3 regions of the Shinella sp. R2-11 genome follow, and region 1 is predicted to be linked to each of the others. Evidence: riboswitches for the same ligand, from Rfam matches in the RefSeq annotation. Region 1 holds a riboswitch; each other region holds the start of a gene.
The links. Region 1 has a riboswitch for cobalamin ahead of metE (5-methyltetrahydropteroyltriglutamate--homocysteine S-methyltransferase). Riboswitches for the same ligand answer to the same signal wherever they lie in the genome.
Positions count from the first base shown of each region.

Region 1 (5,582 bases):
CACGGGCTTGCCCGCCCGTTCTACCATGACGCGGAAATCTACCAGCGCGACATGGAGCGGGTGTTCCGCCGCCACTGGCACTGTATCGCCCATGAGAGCGTGATCCCGAACGTCAACGATTTCGAGGTCTTCCGCATCGATTGCGAGCAGGTGATCGTCGCCCGCGCGGCCGACGGCTCCATCCATGCCATGCTCAATGTCTGTCGCCATCGCGGCGCGGAGGTCTGCACGAAGCAGAAGGGCAATGCCCGCGTCTTCGTCTGTCCCTACCATGCCTGGACCTACGGCAACGACGGCAGCCTCAAGGCGGCGCGCCTGATGCCGAAGGAGTTCGACCGCGACGAGCATGGCCTGCGCAAGATCCATGTCCGCGTCGTCGAGGGACTGATCTTCATCTGTTTCGCCGAGACGCCGCTCGATTTTTCCGAGGTCGAGAACCTGCTGCACGCCACCTGCGGCCAGTATGGCTGGGCGAGCGCCCGCGTCGCCCACCGCGAGAGCTATCCCGTCGCAGCCAACTGGAAGCTGGCGGTCGAGAACTATGTCGAATGCTACCATTGCGGTCCGGCGCATCCGGAATATTCCCAGACCCACGCGCTGGAGCAGCCGCTGCACATGATCGAGGCGCTGAACGAGGCGATGGAGGCCCGCACCTGCGCGCTCGGCATCGAGGTCGGCTCGGGCAATCACTGGCAGACCTCGCGCGAGGGCCGCGAGGCGATCCACGCCTTCCGCTATGCGCTCTATGACGGGGTGCAGAGCGGCAGCGAGGACGGCAAGGCGGTCGCTCCGCTGATGGGGCGCTTCAGCGACTTCGACGGGGGTGTGACCTCCATCCATCTCGGCGGCACGACCTTCCTCGTCTGCTATCCCGACCACGGCATGATCTACCGCTTCATCCCTAAATCGGCGGAGGCTTGCGAGATGGAGCTGATCTGGCTCGTCGACGGCAAGGCGGAGGCGGGCAGGGACTACGACCTCGCCAAGCTCACCTGGCTGTGGAAGGTGACGACCGAGGAGGACAAGGCGATCATCGAGCACACGGCGCGTGGGGTGCGCTCGCACTATTTCGTGCCCGGCCCCATTGCACCGATGGAGCACAACGAGCTGCGCTATATCGGCTGGTATCTCGACGAGATCGGCCGGGCCTGAAAGGCTGCGCCTTCTTGACACGATACGAGGCCCCGCCCCTGCGGCGGGGCCTTGCCGTTTCGGCCTTCCACGATACTTTTGCGCAAGCCGTCAAGCGTATGACGCGTTGGATGCTGCGCTTTCCGGAAAATGGCGCCATAGCAGGCCATTATCTTCAACTGGCATGAGCGTGAGAATGATCGGACAGGTGCGAACGGAAACGGGACGGCTTCCAGCCTCGATAGAAGCCCTGCCGAAACAGGTCCCGCCGGTCGCGGACCTCGTCACGCTTTTGCCGCGGGGCGTGCGCGTCTACCTGACGGATATCGGCGCGCCGGAGACCGAGGCGGAAACGCTGGCGGCCGCCCGCCGGCTGCATGAGGCCGGCTGCGTGCCGGTGCCGCATCTCGCCGCCCGGCGGATCGCCTCGCGGGATGCGCTGGAACGGCGCGTCGGCCGCCTCGCAGAGGAGGCGGGCGTCATGGACGTCCTGGTGGTCGGCGGCGGCATCACGCCGCCGGCCGGGCCCTTCTCGTCCTCGCTCGACGTTCTGGAAACGGGCATTCTCGACCGCTTCGGCATCCGCGATTTCGCCATTGCCGGCCATCCCGAGGGCAGCCCCGATTTCACCGACGCAGTCGCGCTGGAAGCGTTACGCCGCAAGCTGGATTTCGCCGAGCGGACGGATGCCCGCCTGCGCATCGTCACGCAGTTCGGCTTCGACGCGCAGAAGGCCATCGCCTGGGCGGACGGGCTGGTGCGCGCCGGCATCGACATCCCGATCCATCTCGGCGTCGCGGGACCGGCCAAGATCACGACGCTCATCAAATACGGAACCATGTGCGGGATCGGAAACTCCCTCTCCGTCCTGACCCGGCATGGCGGCGGGCTCATGGCGCTTGCCGCCGGCTATTCGCCGGAAACGGTCGTCGGCCCCGTCGAGGAGCGCTGGCGCGCGGCGACGCCGGGTCCCATCACTCAGATTCATGTCTTCCCCTTCGGCGGGCTGGACAAGTCGGCCGCATGGCTGCGCAAGCGCGGCTCCTGGTGACGTTCTGCGCCAGCCAAAGGCATCATTCGGGAAAATAAAGATATAAAGATTTCTTTATGTCTATTGACATTCCGCCCGTTCTCGGACGAAATCCCCCTGTCATGGTTCCCCGGCACAGGCTTGCCTGACCGAGGGCTAAGAGGGAATCCGGTGCGTCGATCCGTCGGCAATGCCGGAGCTGCCCCCGCAACTGTAAGCGGCGAGCCGTTGTCCACGATGTCACTGGGGCGAAATCCCTGGGAAGACGGGCAGCGGCGGCGACCCGTGAGCCAGGAGACCTGCCAAGACAAATAACGTCCACGGGCGGGGTGTCCCGGTGGTTGCTGCGACCCGCCCGACAGCGGCGGTCCTCGCACGCGTCCGCTTACCCATGCCCCCACGAACCAATGGGGTATGACAATGTCACATCGAACTCTGCCGGTCGCCACTCTCGGCTTCCCGCGCATCGGCCGCCACCGCGAGCTGAAATTCGCCCTCGAGGGCTACTGGTCCGGCAAGATCGCCGAAAGCGACCTCCTCGAAACGGCCGCAAGGCTGCGCGCCGAGAACTGGGCGCTCCAGCGTGACCGGGGGATCACGAAGATCCCTTCCAACGACTTCTCCCTCTACGACCACGTGCTCGACACCGCCGTCATGGTCGGCGCGATCCCGGCCGCCTATGGCTGGAAGGGCGGAGCGGTGCCGCTTTCCGTCTATTTCGCCATGGCGCGCGGCAGCGAGGGCGACAGCAATGCCGGCTGCGGCCATGCCCACCACGGCCACGGCGTCCCGGCGCTCGAAATGACCAAGTGGTTCGACACGAACTACCACTACATGGTGCCGGAAGTCTCGGAGGATCAGGTCTTCACGCTGACTTCGCAGAAGCCCGTCGATCATTTCCTGGAGGCGAGGGCGCTCGGCATCCACACAAGGCCCGTCGTGCTCGGCCCGGTCACCTTCCTGAAGCTCGCCAAGGCGCGGCCCTCGACGTTCAAGCCGCTCGACCTTCTTGAGAGGCTGCTTCCGGTCTACGAGGAGCTGCTCGGACGCCTCGCCGCCGCCGGTGCCGACTGGGTGCAGGTCGACGAGCCGATCCTCGCACTCGACCTCACCGAAGGCGAGCGCCACGCCCTTGCGGTCGCCTATGATCGCCTCGCCGAGGCGGCGCCAAGCCTGAAGATCCTGCTGGCGACCTATTTCGGTGCGCTCGGCGACAACCTTGCGGCTGCCGCCGCGCTGCCGGTCGCCGGTCTCCATGTCGACCTCGCGCGGGCGCCGGAACAGCTCGATGCGGTCGCCGGGGCCGTCCGTGTCGACCGGGTCCTCTCGCTCGGCGTCATCGACGGCCGCAACATCTGGCGCGCGGACCTCGCCGCCATCCTCGACCGGCTGGCGCCCGTCGTGAAGGCACGCGGCGCGGATGCCGTCGAGATCGCCGCCTCGTGCTCGCTGCTGCATGTGCCGATCGACCTCAAACTGGAAACGGCGCTGGACGCGGATCTTGCGACATGGCTTGCCTTCGCGATCCAGAAGCTCGGTGAGCTTTCGACCCTCGGAAGGGGGCTTGCCGAGGGTAGGGACGCCGTCCGCGAGGCCGTGGATGCCGCCTCCGCGGCCATCGCGGCTCGCGCCGCCTCGCCGAAGGTGACCGATCCGCGCGTGCAGGCCCGCATTGCCGGCATTGACGCGGGCATGAAGTCGCGCAAGAGCGGCTTCGAGGCGCGCCGCCGCCTGCAGGAAGGAGCGATCCGCCTGCCGCTCTTCCCCACCACGACGATCGGCTCCTTCCCGCAGACGAGCGAGGTCCGCAAGGCCCGTTCGGCCCACGCCAAGGGCGCGCTCAGCCACGGCGACTACGAGGCCTTCCTGGAGAAGGAGACGGAATCCGCCATTCGCTGGCAAGAGGAGATCGGCCTCGACGTGCTGGTGCATGGCGAATTCGAGCGCAACGACATGGTGCAGTATTTCGGCGAGCAGCTTTCCGGCTTCGCCTTCACGCAGCATGCCTGGGTGCAGAGCTACGGCTCGCGCTATGTCCGCCCGCCGATCATCTTCGGCGACGTCTCGCGGCCGAAGCCGATGACGGTGCGCTGGTGGCAGTATGCGCAGTCGCTCACCGAACGGCCCGTGAAGGGCATGCTCACGGGGCCGGTGACCATCCTCAACTGGTCCTTCGTGCGCGACGATATCCCGCGTAGCGAAGCGTGCCGCCAGATCGCGCTCGCGATCCGCGACGAGGTCGCCGACCTCGAAAAGGCCGGCGCGAAGATGATCCAGATCGACGAGGCCGCGCTGCGCGAGGGCCTGCCGCTCCGCCACAGGGACTGGCAACACTATCTCGACTGGGCCGTGGAAAGCTTCCGCCTTTGCTCCACCGGCGTTGCAAACGAGACGCAGATCCACACCCACATGTGCTACTCGGAGTTCAACGACATCATCTCGGCCATCGCCGCGATGGATGCGGATGTCATCTCCATCGAGACCTCGCGCTCGAAGATGGAGCTCCTGGATGCTTTCCGCAATTTCAGCTACCCCAACGAGATCGGCCCCGGCGTCTACGACATCCATTCGCCGCGCGTACCCGAGATCGGGGAGATGACGGACCTCCTGTCGCTTGCCCGCAAGCGCCTTCAGGACCGGCAATTGTGGGTCAATCCCGATTGCGGCCTCAAGACGCGCAAGTGGGAGGAGGTGCGGCCCGCCCTCGTCAACATGGTTGAGGCGGCCCGCCGGCTGCGCGCGCCGGCGGCGGCGCAATGAGCCCTGCCGCTGCAGGCATCGAGACGCCGGGAGCAATCCCGGCGTCTTCGAGCCGTCTGGTCGCGCTCGTCTTTCCGGGCGACACCAACCATCACGGCACGCTCTTCGGCGGCGCCGGCCTTGCCATGATGGATCGGGTCGCCTTCATCGCGGCGACGCGCCATGGGCGCGTGCCCTTCGTCACGGCCTCCTGCGAGCGCGTCGATTTCCAGGGGCCGGCCCGTGTCGGCGAGCTGGTCGAGCTCGTGGCGCGCGTTGCGCGTGTCGGCCGCAAGTCGATGGCGGTGGACGTGGAGATGATCGCCGAAGACCTGCTCGGCGGCGCCCGGCGGCTCTGCACGCGCGGTGCCTTCAACATGGTCGCGGTGCCCGAGGATAAGGCGCCCGGCTGGCGCCTGCCGCCGCTCGGCGACGCGCCCGCCGAACCGGCCGGCGGGCTGCGGGCGAGCGACATCGTCTTCGCCGACCAGGCCAACAGCTTCGGTCGCCTCTTCGGCGGCGAGGCGCTGGCGGCCATGACCAAGGCCGCCTTCGTCGCGGCCACGCGGCACAGCCGCCGCATCGCCGTGCTCGCCGCCTCCGAACGGGTGGATTTCCGCGCACCCGTCGCCGTCGGGTCCATCGTCGATACCGTCGCCGAGGTGGTGGAGGTCGGGCGAAC
Region 1 is NZ_JBVAPC010000001.1:315,682-321,263, reverse strand. It holds gene ACZ1A1_RS01575 (aromatic ring-hydroxylating oxygenase subunit alpha) at 1-1,152, shown strand, start outside; gene ACZ1A1_RS01570 (methylenetetrahydrofolate reductase) at 1,328-2,182, shown strand; cobalamin riboswitch at 2,268-2,482, shown strand; gene metE (5-methyltetrahydropteroyltriglutamate--homocysteine S-methyltransferase) at 2,582-4,921, shown strand; gene ACZ1A1_RS01560 (acyl-CoA thioesterase) at 4,918-5,582, shown strand, end outside.

Region 2 (5,582 bases), on a different contig from region 1:
TGGAGACGCAGGAAGGCGTAGAAGGCAAGATAGCCATGCGGCGGCACGAGGTCCGGAGAATGGTAGCTCTCCTTCGGATCGATATTGTAGCCCCGCGCCGGCTGGATGCCGACCAGCGTCTCGCCGAAACGGGCGAGCGGCAGGGCGAAGACGTCACCGATGACGAAGGGATCGTCCTCCGGCTCGCCCCAGCGGCCCGTCATCTCCTCTTGAATCGCCTTCGGAAGCGAGGCGAAGAAGGCCTTGTATTGATTCAGCGAAAACGTCTCGCGGATTTCCCGCCCGTCGCGCGCCGCATTGGTCGGGCCGGCCATGAGATGAGCGATCAGCGCATCGCCGGCCTCCGGCAGATCGGCGACCGCATAGCCCTCCGCCGCCATGGCGCGCAGCACTTCCATCGTGCCGGCCGGCGTGTCGAGGCCGACGCCGTTGCCGAGCCGGCCGTCGCGGTTCGGATAATTCGCCATGACGAGGGCGATGCGGCGCTCCGCCGGCCCTGCCCGCCGCAGCCGCGCCCAGCCGGCGGCGAGTTTCGCCACGAAACGGATGCGGTCCTCCACCGGATTGAGACTGACGATATTGGTCTCGACCCGCTCGTCGTAGCGCGCCGCCGCCTTGAAGGAAACGGCGCGGGAGAGGACGCGGCCGTCGACCTCCGGCAGGGAAACATTCATGCCGAGATCGCGCGCCGTCAGCCCCTGCCCCGACGCCTCCCAGGCTTCCCGCGAGGAACCGGAGAAGATGACCTGCAAGACCGGCGAACCAGTCTCGTCGAGCACCGTCGGCTTGCGGCCGGCGCCGGGGGCGGAGACGGCGAAGCTGGTGGCGTTGAGGACGATGTCCGGGTGGACATCGGCGAAGGCCGCGCGGACCGTCTCGATGGAGGCGGCTTCCTTGAGACTGGAAACAAATAGCGGCAGGGCACGGATGCCCTCGGTGGCCAGCGCCTCGATCAACATTTCGACGGGGCGCGTCTCGCCGCTTTGGACATAGGCGCGGTAGAAGCAGATGGCGGCGGTTGGGATACCCCCCTCTGGCCTGCCGGCCATCTCCCCCACAGGGGGGGAGATTGGCAGGCGGCACGCATTTGCTTCCGTAGAAGCGCCTGAATTCCGAGAAACCCCTCTTCCATCGATCTCCCCCCTTGTGGGGGAGATGGCCGGCAGGCCAGAGGGGGGTGAAACGCCGGCAACCTGCCGCCACGTGCCGATATCGACGACACCCTTCCCCGGCCACCAGATGCCGGCCTTGTCCAGCGGCATCGCCGGTTCCGGCTTTTCGCCGCCGAAGACCAGTGCATCCGCATAGGCGAGGAAGCGATCCGCGTTCTCCGCACCGCCCTCGTTGAGATAGGCCCAGAGCCGCTGGCGGTCCTCGTCGTCGATGCGATTGAAGGGGGTCAGGCCCTCGTCCGGCCGGTCGTCGCCCGGCAGCGCGACGAGCCCGACGCCATTGGCCACGGCGGTCGCCAGAAGGGCTTCCAGCACGTAGCGGAAATAGCTGGCCCCGCCGAGGGCGCGGATGACGATGAGTTTGGCATGCCGCGCCGTGCGCTCGACATAGGTGTCGACCGACATCGGATGCGACAGCGTGGCGAGACTGGCGAGGCGCAGGCGCGTCTCGCCGCCCCGCGCGCGATGGGCGGCGGCGATGGCGGCGAGTTCCGTGTCGGCGGCGGAGAGGAAGAGGATATCGCCCCGTGTCTGGCCAAGGTCGATGGCCTCCTTGCCGTCGGCGATGGTGCCTTTCTGGGCTAGCAGGAGGTGCATGGCATGCCCTTCGGCCCGGAGGCAGTCTCCCCCGCAGACGGAACTATCGAATGTAAAACGGCGCCCCATCCCCTTCTCCCCACCGGGGAGAAGGGGCCGGCAGGCGGATGAGGGGGATGCCGAAGGCAAGAAAGAGAAGTCATTCCGTGTCGTGCCCCCTCATCCGACCCTTCGGGCCACCTTCTCCCCGCTGGGGAGAAGGGAAAAGTGGCCACGCCGAATGCCATAGGCAAGCGCCCTGCCCCTGCGAGGGAGACGGCCGCCACGCCGAAGAGAGGAACCGCAGCACGCTCATGCCGAAATCACACCGCCGCCGCGATGGCGGCGCGGACGGCGGCTTCATCCATGTCGTGCAGGCCGATGACGACAAGGCGGGTGCCACGCGCTTCGCCGGGCGCCCAGGCGCGCTCGAAATAGCTGTCGATGCGGCTGCCGACGGCCTGGACGAGCAGGCGCAGCGGCTTGCCGGGCACGTCGGCAAAACCCTTGAGACGCAGCACGTCATGCTCGGCGATCACGCCCTTGAGGCGCTCGATGAAGGCGGCGGGATCGGCGACGGCGCCGAGCTCGACGACGAAGCTGTCGAATTCGTCATGGTCGTGCTCCTCGCCGTTCTCGTGCTCCAGCTCGTGGTGCGACTTGCGGTTGGCGATGTCGTCCTCCGTGCCGACGCCGAGGCCGAGCAGCACGGCGGCGGCGACCTCGCCGTTCCGCGCCTCGATCATCGAGGGCTTGCGGGCAATGCGCGAGGCGACTTCGTCGCGCACGGATTGGAGACCCGCGGCGTCGATGAGATCGGTCTTGTTGAGGACGATGAGGTCGGCGGCGGTGAGCTGGTCCTCGAAGAGTTCTTCCAGCGGGCTTTCATGGTCGAGATTCTCGTCTTCGACGCGCAGCGCATCCACCTTGTCGTGGTCGTCGGCGAAGCGGCCGGCGGCGACGGCGGCGCTGTCGACCACGGTGATCACGCCGTCCACAGTCACCTGCGTCTTGATTTCCGGCCAGTTGAAGGCGGCGACGAGCGGTTGCGGCAAGGCAAGGCCGGAGGTCTCGATGACGATGTGGTCCGGGCGGTTCTCGCGCTCCAGCAGCTTCGCCATGGTGGGGATGAAATCGTCGGCGACGGTGCAGCAGATGCAGCCGTTGGTGAGCTCGATGATGTCGTCCTCGGTGCAGGCCTCAGCGCCGCAGCCCTTCAGCACGTCGCCGTCGACGCCGAGGTCGCCGAACTCGTTGATGATGAGCGCGATGCGCTTTCCGCCGGCATTCTGCAGGAGGTTGCGGATCATCGTCGTCTTGCCCGCGCCGAGGAAGCCGGTGATGACGGTGGCGGGAATTTTCTGTTGCAGCATGGCTCAACCCTTCATTTTCAGCGGCAGTCCGGCCGCGATAAAATAGACTTCAGGCACGAGGGCGGCCACCTGTTGGTGCAGCCGCCCGGCATGGTCGCGGAATTCGCGCGCCATGCGATTGTCAGGCACGATTCCAAGGCCGACCTCGTTCGACACGAGGACCAGCCGGCCGGGGGCGCCAGCGATCGCGGCGAGAAGGCCGGAAAATTCGGCGGGAATGTCGCGCTCCTCCAGCATCAGGTTCGTCACCCAGAGCGTCAGGCAATCGACGAGCACCGCGCGGTCTTCCCGCGCTACCTCGCCGATGCGTGCGGCAAGGGCCAGCGGCTCCTCATGCGTCCGCCACCCGCCGCCCCGGTCTTCCCGGTGTTTTGCGATGCGCTGGCGCATCTCGTCGTCGAAGGCGCGGCCGGTGGCGATGTAATGGCGTTCGAGGCCGGTCCCGGCGACCAGCCTTTCGGCGAATGCGGATTTTCCCGAACGCGCTCCGCCCAGCACGAGCACGGCTCCGCCGTGAGGAACCGTCATCGTCCAGCGTTCCGGAAATTCATGTCGAAAGTGACCGCCATCGCGGCGGCCTCAGGCAGGCGCGATGGCAGGAGGCGCGCACGCGGCCCCGGCCGGACCGGCCCGGAGCCAAAGGGGTGATGTGGATAGCGCCATGACAACCTCCGTTCAGGCACAGGGGAAAAGCTCCCCGGATCGGGCGACATGCCCTCTGTCGGATGGCAGGTTTCCTGGCTCGCGGCGTCAGGTGCCAAGGCACCGGCGGAACGCTCTCACCTTCCCGGGCAGGCTTTGCGAAAGGCGGACGATTCGTAGAGATAGAGGCGTCCAACCCCGGCTTATCGCAAAAGAGCCCAGTGGCTTTTCCGATGGTTCTCCGGCGCCTTGTCGGGGTGGCACCATGCCGCCCCGCACGCCGTCGGTTCCATCGGCCGATCGTTCCTCGCCACTCTACAGTCGCGGGGTCGGCCGTGATTGCGGCGCCCGATCTGGGTCCACCGTGTCACGTTCCCTTCTCTCCCGGGCCGGTTTGCGGCCGTCGGGAACCATCCGATGGTCGGATGATTAAGCGTGCCCCGCCGCCAAGTCAATCGAGCGGCGGGCATAAGAAGCCCTTGTGCCCCGGCCTCAATAGCCGGGGATGATCACCACGCCGCCACGGCGATTGTAATAGCCGTCGTCGCGGTAGTACGGCCCGTCATAATAGCCGTCGACGGGGCCTTCCAGCATGTCGTATTCGCGCTGCCGCTGGTAGCGCCGCTGGCGGGTCTGGCGCGCCTCGGCATATTGCGCGGCCTCGCGCAGCACGCGGTACTGCTGGCGCGTGAGATAGCCGCTGGCGCGATAGCCCGACGCGCCCTGCCAGGCGGAGATCGCCGCGCGGGTGCGCGGACCGAAGACGCCGTCGGCGCCATAGGTGTTGTAGCCGAGCGCGCTCAGCCAGCGCTGGGCCTGGGCGCGCAGCGAGCGGTCCATATAGGCCTCGCGCGGATCGACCACGGGCTGCTCCACGGCCTTGCGCTCGGTGTCCGCGGTCGCCGTGCCGGTTTCCAGCCGCTTGGCCTTCGAGAGCGCGGCAAGTCGCTCGCGGGCATCCGCGAGGAAGCGGCCGTTCGGATAGGCCGCGATATAGGCGCGGAACGCCTTTTCGGAACCGTCGAGCACCGCCTTCTGGAACGTCTCCTCCTCGCGCCTGGCGTCCTCCGCCTTGCGGGCTGCGACGCCGCCGTCCTGACCGCCGGCGGCTTCAGCCTTGCCGGCATTCGCCGAGGCAGCGCCGCCTTCGGCCTGCTTGCGGGCGGCAGCGGCTTCTTCGGCGCGCTTTTCGGCCTCCTTGGCAAGGCGGGCGGCTTCCGCGGCCTTGGCCTCAGCATCCGCCGCCGCTTTCGCGGCCTCGGCCTTCAGGCGCTCCACTTCGGCCGCCTTCTCATCGGCAAGCTTGCGGGCGGCGGCAGCCTCCTGCTCGATGCGCGCCTTCTCGGCGGCAGCGGCCTTTTCGGCTTCGACGCGCTTCGCCTCAGCATCCCGGCGGGCGGCAGCTTCCTGCTCGGCGCGGGCCTTTTCGGCCGCGGCGGCCTCCTCGGCCTTCCTGCGGTCCACCTCGGCCTTGAGGCGCGCGGCTTCCTCCGCCTTCGCCTTGTCGGCGGCGGCCTGCGCTTGCGCCTTCAGGCGCTCGGCCTCGGCCGCCTTCTCCTCGGCGAGCTTGCGGGCCGCGGCTTCCTTCTCCTCGGCTTGAGCCTTCAAGCGGGCAGTCTCTTCGGCGCGGGCTTTTTCCGCAGCGGCGGCTTCAGCCTTCGCCTTTTCGGCAGCGGCGGCCTTCTCTTCGGCGAGCTTGCGGGCGGTGGCCTCTTTCTCCTCGGTCTCGGCCTTCAGGCGGGCCGCCTCCTCGGCGCGGGCTTTCTCCGCGGCAGCGGCTTCGGCTTTCGCCTTTTCGGCAGCGGCAGCCTTCTCTTCG
Region 2 is NZ_JBVAPC010000002.1:599,022-604,603, forward strand. It holds gene cobN (cobaltochelatase subunit CobN) at 1-1,769, opposite strand, end outside; gene cobW (cobalamin biosynthesis protein CobW) at 2,072-3,121, opposite strand; gene cobU (bifunctional adenosylcobinamide kinase/adenosylcobinamide-phosphate guanylyltransferase) at 3,125-3,649, opposite strand; cobalamin riboswitch at 3,832-4,193, opposite strand; gene ACZ1A1_RS07585 (peptidoglycan-binding domain-containing protein) at 4,256-5,582, opposite strand, start outside.
Region 2: another riboswitch for cobalamin. It lies ahead of cobU (bifunctional adenosylcobinamide kinase/adenosylcobinamide-phosphate guanylyltransferase); the one in region 1 lies ahead of metE (5-methyltetrahydropteroyltriglutamate--homocysteine S-methyltransferase).

Region 3 (5,582 bases), on a different contig from region 1:
CGCTCGGCGGGCGCCATCAGCAACGAGATGAGCAACTTCATGGACCTGCTCAGCCAAGAACGGTCCTCGCTCAACGACTATGGCCGCCTGATCGGCGAGGCCTCGCAGGTCATCCGCAATGCCGGCGGCCTTGGCGAGGGCGCGCTCGGCAGCTCGCTCGAAGCCCTCCAGCGGGCGACGGAGCTGCGCGTCAGCCATACGGCGGAAATGGCGGAGAAGGTCGCCGCGCAATCGGCGGCGATGGACAGCATCCAGAAGGAGATGGCGGAATTCGAGGCGATGAAGTTCGTCGATCCGCCGACGAAGCTCGGCAACCGCCGCGCCTTCAACAAGGCGCTCGCCCGCGTCTATGCCAATCCGGAGCTGCCCATGCTCTGCGGCGTGGCGATCGCCGAGGTCGATGCCGAGCGCCGCTTCACGCCCGGCCAGATAGAGGCGCTCTCGGACCATCTCGTGACCTTCTACGGCGGGCTCATCCGTCAGGCCTTCCCGGCAAGCGACCTTGCCGTGCGCTTCGACGGCCTGCGCTTCGGCTTCCTCTTCCAGACGGCGGACGAGGGGGAGGCGACGCGGCTCGTCGATCTCCTGCGCGCGGCCTTCCAGACCGTGGCGCTGCGCGACCCGCGCACCGGGCGCAATCTCGGCAACCTCACGCTGTCGACGGGCCTTTGCATGTCGGACCGGGCGGAAAGCGCGCTCGACCTGACATCCGCCTGCGAGCGGGCGCTTGCCGAGGCGAAGGCGGCGGGCGGCGACCAGACGGTCGTCTACGGCCGCGGCGACGAGGTGCCGGCCGGCAAGGAATGGATGCTCTACCGGGCGTCGTGAACAGGCTATAGGGCTTGGATGACCTTGCGCAGCGCCTCGTCGTTCGCGCCGAGCATCAGCACGTTCTTCATCGCCAGCTTCGGATCGTCCGTGCGGAAGATCACGCCGTTGCCGCGCACCGTGCGGTCGATCCTGAGGCGGCCTTCCTCCTCGGCCGGCGCGATGGCGACGGCGAAATACATGCGTCCGGGCTTGCGCGAGATGCCGGCGAAGAACTGTTCCTCGTCGCCGATCTCGGCCAGGAAATTGGCCATGTAGAAGGCCCATTGCACATTTTCGAATTCCGCGAAGCGGCTGTTGGCGACGGTGATATGGCAATAGCCGAGATGCGGCGTCTCGGCGAGCGTGCGGTGGAAGACCAGCTTGGGAAAGCGGATCGATCGGTGGAAGCCGTTGATGCGCTCATGGGTGATGTCGCCGGCGCGTTCCAGCTTGCGGCCGGTGCGCTCGGCCACTTCCTCATAGCTGAGATAGCGCTTCTCGCTCGGGCTCCAGGCGATGCTCCGGTCGATGCGGCCGGTGCGCAGGAACTCCGTATGCACGGCGGATCGGGGCGGATTGGCCCGCTTGAAGGCGACGGCGTCGTAGTACCGGAATTTCGTCTGCTGCACGCCTCGGGTACTCCATCCACGCGTCCTGTCCGGCAAAAGTTTATGGAAACGTCGTTAAGTATTTCTTTCATTCCGCGACGTCGCAAACCCGTAAGGAATATGGTCGCAATATGACAAGGGCCGCCGCTGCGGCGCCGATGGGCCGAAAGCGCGGGAAACGCCCGCGGATTTGAAGCCTATCCATATGAGATATCAGGTAAAACAGAGGCCGCGGGTGCCGACCTCCCTGGCTGTGACCTGTCGTCAAATCAAGAGGCCGTGTCGTTTTCCGGCATGCCGTGCGGGCGCTCTTGCGCTTAGATAGGTTCACTCAAGGCGTCACCCTCGGCAGAGGGCGCGAAAATTGGGAAGCCGGTTGAAATCCGGCGCTGCCCCCGCAACGGTGTTGGAGGCGCGGAAAGCCCGACGGAGGAAGGATCCGGAAGGCGCCGCGACAGTCCCAGGAGGGACGCTCCTCAGCCCGGAAACCAGCCTGGAGGAACGATCGTGACGGCTGCGGCGGGCGGCCGGGAAGCGTGCAGTTCCGGGCTTGGTCCCGGGGGCCGTCTCCTTCCGTACGCCTCGGCGAATTTGGATATCTGAGGATCCCGGCATGGACATTCGCAGCGACGTGCTCCGCAAGCTCAAGAACCGGCGCGAAGGCTACAGCCTCGAGCAGGCCTTCTACACCGACCCCGATTACTACAAGCTCGACCTGGAGACGATCTGGTACCGCGACTGGCTGTTCGTCGGCCACGATTGCGAGATCCCGAAGGCCGGCAACTATTTCACCGTGCAGATCGGCGACTATCCCGTCGTCATCACCCGGGACCGCTCGGGCACCGTGCGCGCGCTGCACAATTCCTGCCGCCACCGCGGCTCGCGCGTCTGCACGCAGCACAGGGGCAGCGCCGCCAAGCTCGTCTGTCCCTATCACCAGTGGACCTACGAACTCGACGGTTCCCTGCTCTTCGCCCGCCATATGGACGAGACCTTCGACAAGAGCGAGCATGGCCTGAAGCCGGTCCATTGCCAGACGGTCGGCGGCTACATCTTCATCTGTCTCGCCGAGGACGCGCCGGACTTCGCACCCTTCGTTTCGCTCGTCGAGCCCTACATCGCCCGCCATCGCCTCGGCGAGACCAAGGTCGCCTTCGAAAGCACCATCGTCGAGAAGGGCAACTGGAAGCTCGTCTGGGAAAACAACCGCGAGTGCTACCATTGCGCGGCGAACCATCCCGAGCTCTGCCGCACCTATCCGGAAGCGCCGAGCGCGACCGGCGTGCAGGGTGCGCAGGACGATCCGGAAATCTCCGGCCACTGGGCCAAGTGCGAGGCCGCCGGCCTGCCGAGCCAGTTCCGCATGTCGCCGACCGGCCAGTTCCGCGCCGCACGCATGCCGCTGATCCAGGACGCCGAGAGCTACACCATGTCCGGCGCCCGCGCCGTGCAGCGCCCGCTCTCCAACGACGTGCTGGAAAACCATATCGGCGCGTTGCTGCTCTTCCACTACCCCACGACGTGGAACCACGTTCTGGCCGACCATGCCATCACCTTCCGCGTGCTGCCGCTCGGCCCCGAGCTGACCCAGGTCACGACCAAGTGGCTTGTCAACAAGGATGCGGTGGAGGGCGTCGACTACCGTCTCGACGAGCTCACCCATGTCTGGACCGAGACTAATGACCAGGACCGCCGGATCGTCGAGGAAAACGCCTTCGGCATCCGCTCCCCGGCCTACGAGCCCGGCCCGTACTCGCCCGTCGACGAAGGCGGCGTCATGCAGTTCGTCGAATGGTATTCGAACTTCATGGTCGACCGGCTCGACGGCTCCAAGCAGACGCTCTCGCGGGTAGCATGACATGAGTGCCAGCCACTTCCGCCACTTCGACGAACTCCATCCGTGGAACGACCGGCAGAACCTGCTGGAATGCATCGCCGCCACGGTGGAGACGGCGGACGTGATGACGTTCACCTTCCGCTCCGATCGCGACAACTGGTTCCGGTACCTGCCGGGCCAGTTCGTCACGCTCGAATTGCCGGTTTCGGAAGACGAGCCGGTGATGCGGACCTACACGCTGTCCTCGACGCCCTCTCGCCCCTATGCCGTCTCCGTGACGGTGAAGGCGCAGAAGAACTCGATCGGCACGCGCTGGATGTTCGAGAACCTGCGCCCCGGCGTGAAGCTGAAGGCCTTCGGGCCGCTCGGCGACTTCTCCTTCGTGCGCCATCCGGGCGAGAAATACCTCTTCATCTCCGCCGGTTCCGGCATCACGCCGATGATGTCGATGACGCGCTGGATGGCCGATTGCGCGCCGCAATCCGACGTGGCCTTCGTCACCTGCGCGCGCCAGCCGGAGGACCTGCTCTTCAAGGCGGAGCTGGAATGCATCGCCGCGCACATGCCGCAGCTTTCGCTCGGCTTCGTCGTCGAGGGGCACAACCCGCGCGACGGCTGGCATGGGCTGCGCGGCCGCATCGACGCGGCGCGGCTGACGCTGATGGCGCCCGATTTCCGCGAGCGCACCATCTTCTGCTGCGGGCCGGAGCCCTTCATGCGCGGCGTGCGCGACATGCTGAAGGTCTGCGGCTTCGACATGGAGCGCTACCACGAGGAGAGCTTCCAGCCGGCCGCCGCGCCCGCCCCGGAAGAGATCGCCATCCGTGCCGGCGCGGGCGAGGCGGAGGTGGATGCCGATGCAGTCGCCACCGTCACCTTCACCATGGCCGGCAAGGAAGCCAAGTGCCCGCCCGGCCAGACGATCCTGCAGACGGCCCGCGCGGCGGGCGTGCGCATCGGCGCGGCCTGCGAGGGCGGCCTGTGCGGCACCTGCCGCGTCATGAAGGTCTCGGGCGAAGTCGACATGCGCCACAATGGTGGCATTCTCGATGACGAGATCGAGGAAGGCTATATCCTCGCCTGCTGCTCGCGGCCTATCGGGGATGTCTCCATCGAGGCGTGAGCCCCCCTCCGCCTGCCGGCACCTCCCCACAAGGGGGGAGAAAGAGGAGGCTTGCCCACCATTCCAAATCGACCGCAGAGGGCGCGGCGCATTAAGTCCCTCCCCATTGTGGGGAGGGATTTAGGGAGGGGTCTTCCCGTGTAACGCCCCTGCTGCGCGGGGCCACCCCCTCTGCCTGCCGGCATCTCCCCCACAGGGGGGAGAGAGCAGGAGGCCTGCTCACCGTTCAAAATGAAATGCCAACGGAGCGGCACGGTAAGTCCCTCCCCTTGTGGGGAGGGATTTAGGGAGGGGTCTTGCCCCTCAGTCCGCCTTCGCCCGGCGTGCCGGGAAGAGGATGACGTCGCGGATCGACGGGGCGTTCGTCAAGAGCATGATCAGGCGGTCGACGCCGATGCCGAGGCCGCCTGCGGGCGGCATGCCCTGGTCGATGGCGTCGAGGAATTCGTCATCGAGCTGCTTGGCCTTCTCGCCGCGGGCGTGGGCCTGTTCGAGCTGCTCGACCATGCGGGCGCGCTGCTCTTCCGGGTCGTTGAGCTCGGAGAAGGCGTTGCCGAGTTCCCAGGTGTTGCAATAGGTCTCGAAACGCTCGACGAGGCGCGGCTCGCCCGGCACTTCCTTGGCGAAGGGCGAGATGTCCTTCGGGAAATGCGTGACGTGGCTCGGCTGGATCAGCGTCGGCTCGACCTTCTCCTCGAAGATGAAGGCAAGGCATTCGCCCCAGGTCCAGTCCTTCTCGATCTCGAAGCCGGCGGCCTTCGCGGCGGTGCGGGCTTCCTCGTCCGTCTTGATGGCGAGGAAGTCGATGCCGGTCGCTTGCCTGACGGCATCAGGCATCGGCACGCGCCTGAACGGGCCCTTGAAGGAGAGTTCCTTGTCGCCATAGGCGAATTCGGTCGAGCCGTGGATTTTTACCGCCAGCTCGGCGAAGAGGCGCTCCACGAGGTCCATGATGTCCTCGTAGTCGGCATAGGCCCAGTAGCATTCCATCATGGTGAATTCGGGATTGTGCCGGGTCGACACGCCCTCGTTGCGGAAGTTGCGGTTGATCTCGAACACCTTGTCGGTGAGGCCGGAGACCAGCGTGCGCTTGAGGAACAGTTCCGGCGCGATGCGCAGGTACATGTCGAGCTTCAGCGTGTTGTGGTGCGTTTTGAAGGGCTCGGCCGTCGCGCCGCCATAGACCGAATGCAGCATGGGCGTC
Region 3 is NZ_JBVAPC010000011.1:31,099-36,680, forward strand. It holds gene ACZ1A1_RS22510 (diguanylate cyclase domain-containing protein) at 1-828, shown strand, start outside; gene ACZ1A1_RS22515 (DUF6656 family protein) at 834-1,439, opposite strand; cobalamin riboswitch at 1,736-1,929, shown strand; gene ACZ1A1_RS22520 (aromatic ring-hydroxylating oxygenase subunit alpha) at 2,032-3,276, shown strand; gene ACZ1A1_RS22525 (FAD-binding oxidoreductase) at 3,278-4,378, shown strand; gene lysS (lysine--tRNA ligase) at 4,682-5,582, opposite strand, start outside.
Region 3: another riboswitch for cobalamin. It lies ahead of ACZ1A1_RS22520 (aromatic ring-hydroxylating oxygenase subunit alpha); the one in region 1 lies ahead of metE (5-methyltetrahydropteroyltriglutamate--homocysteine S-methyltransferase).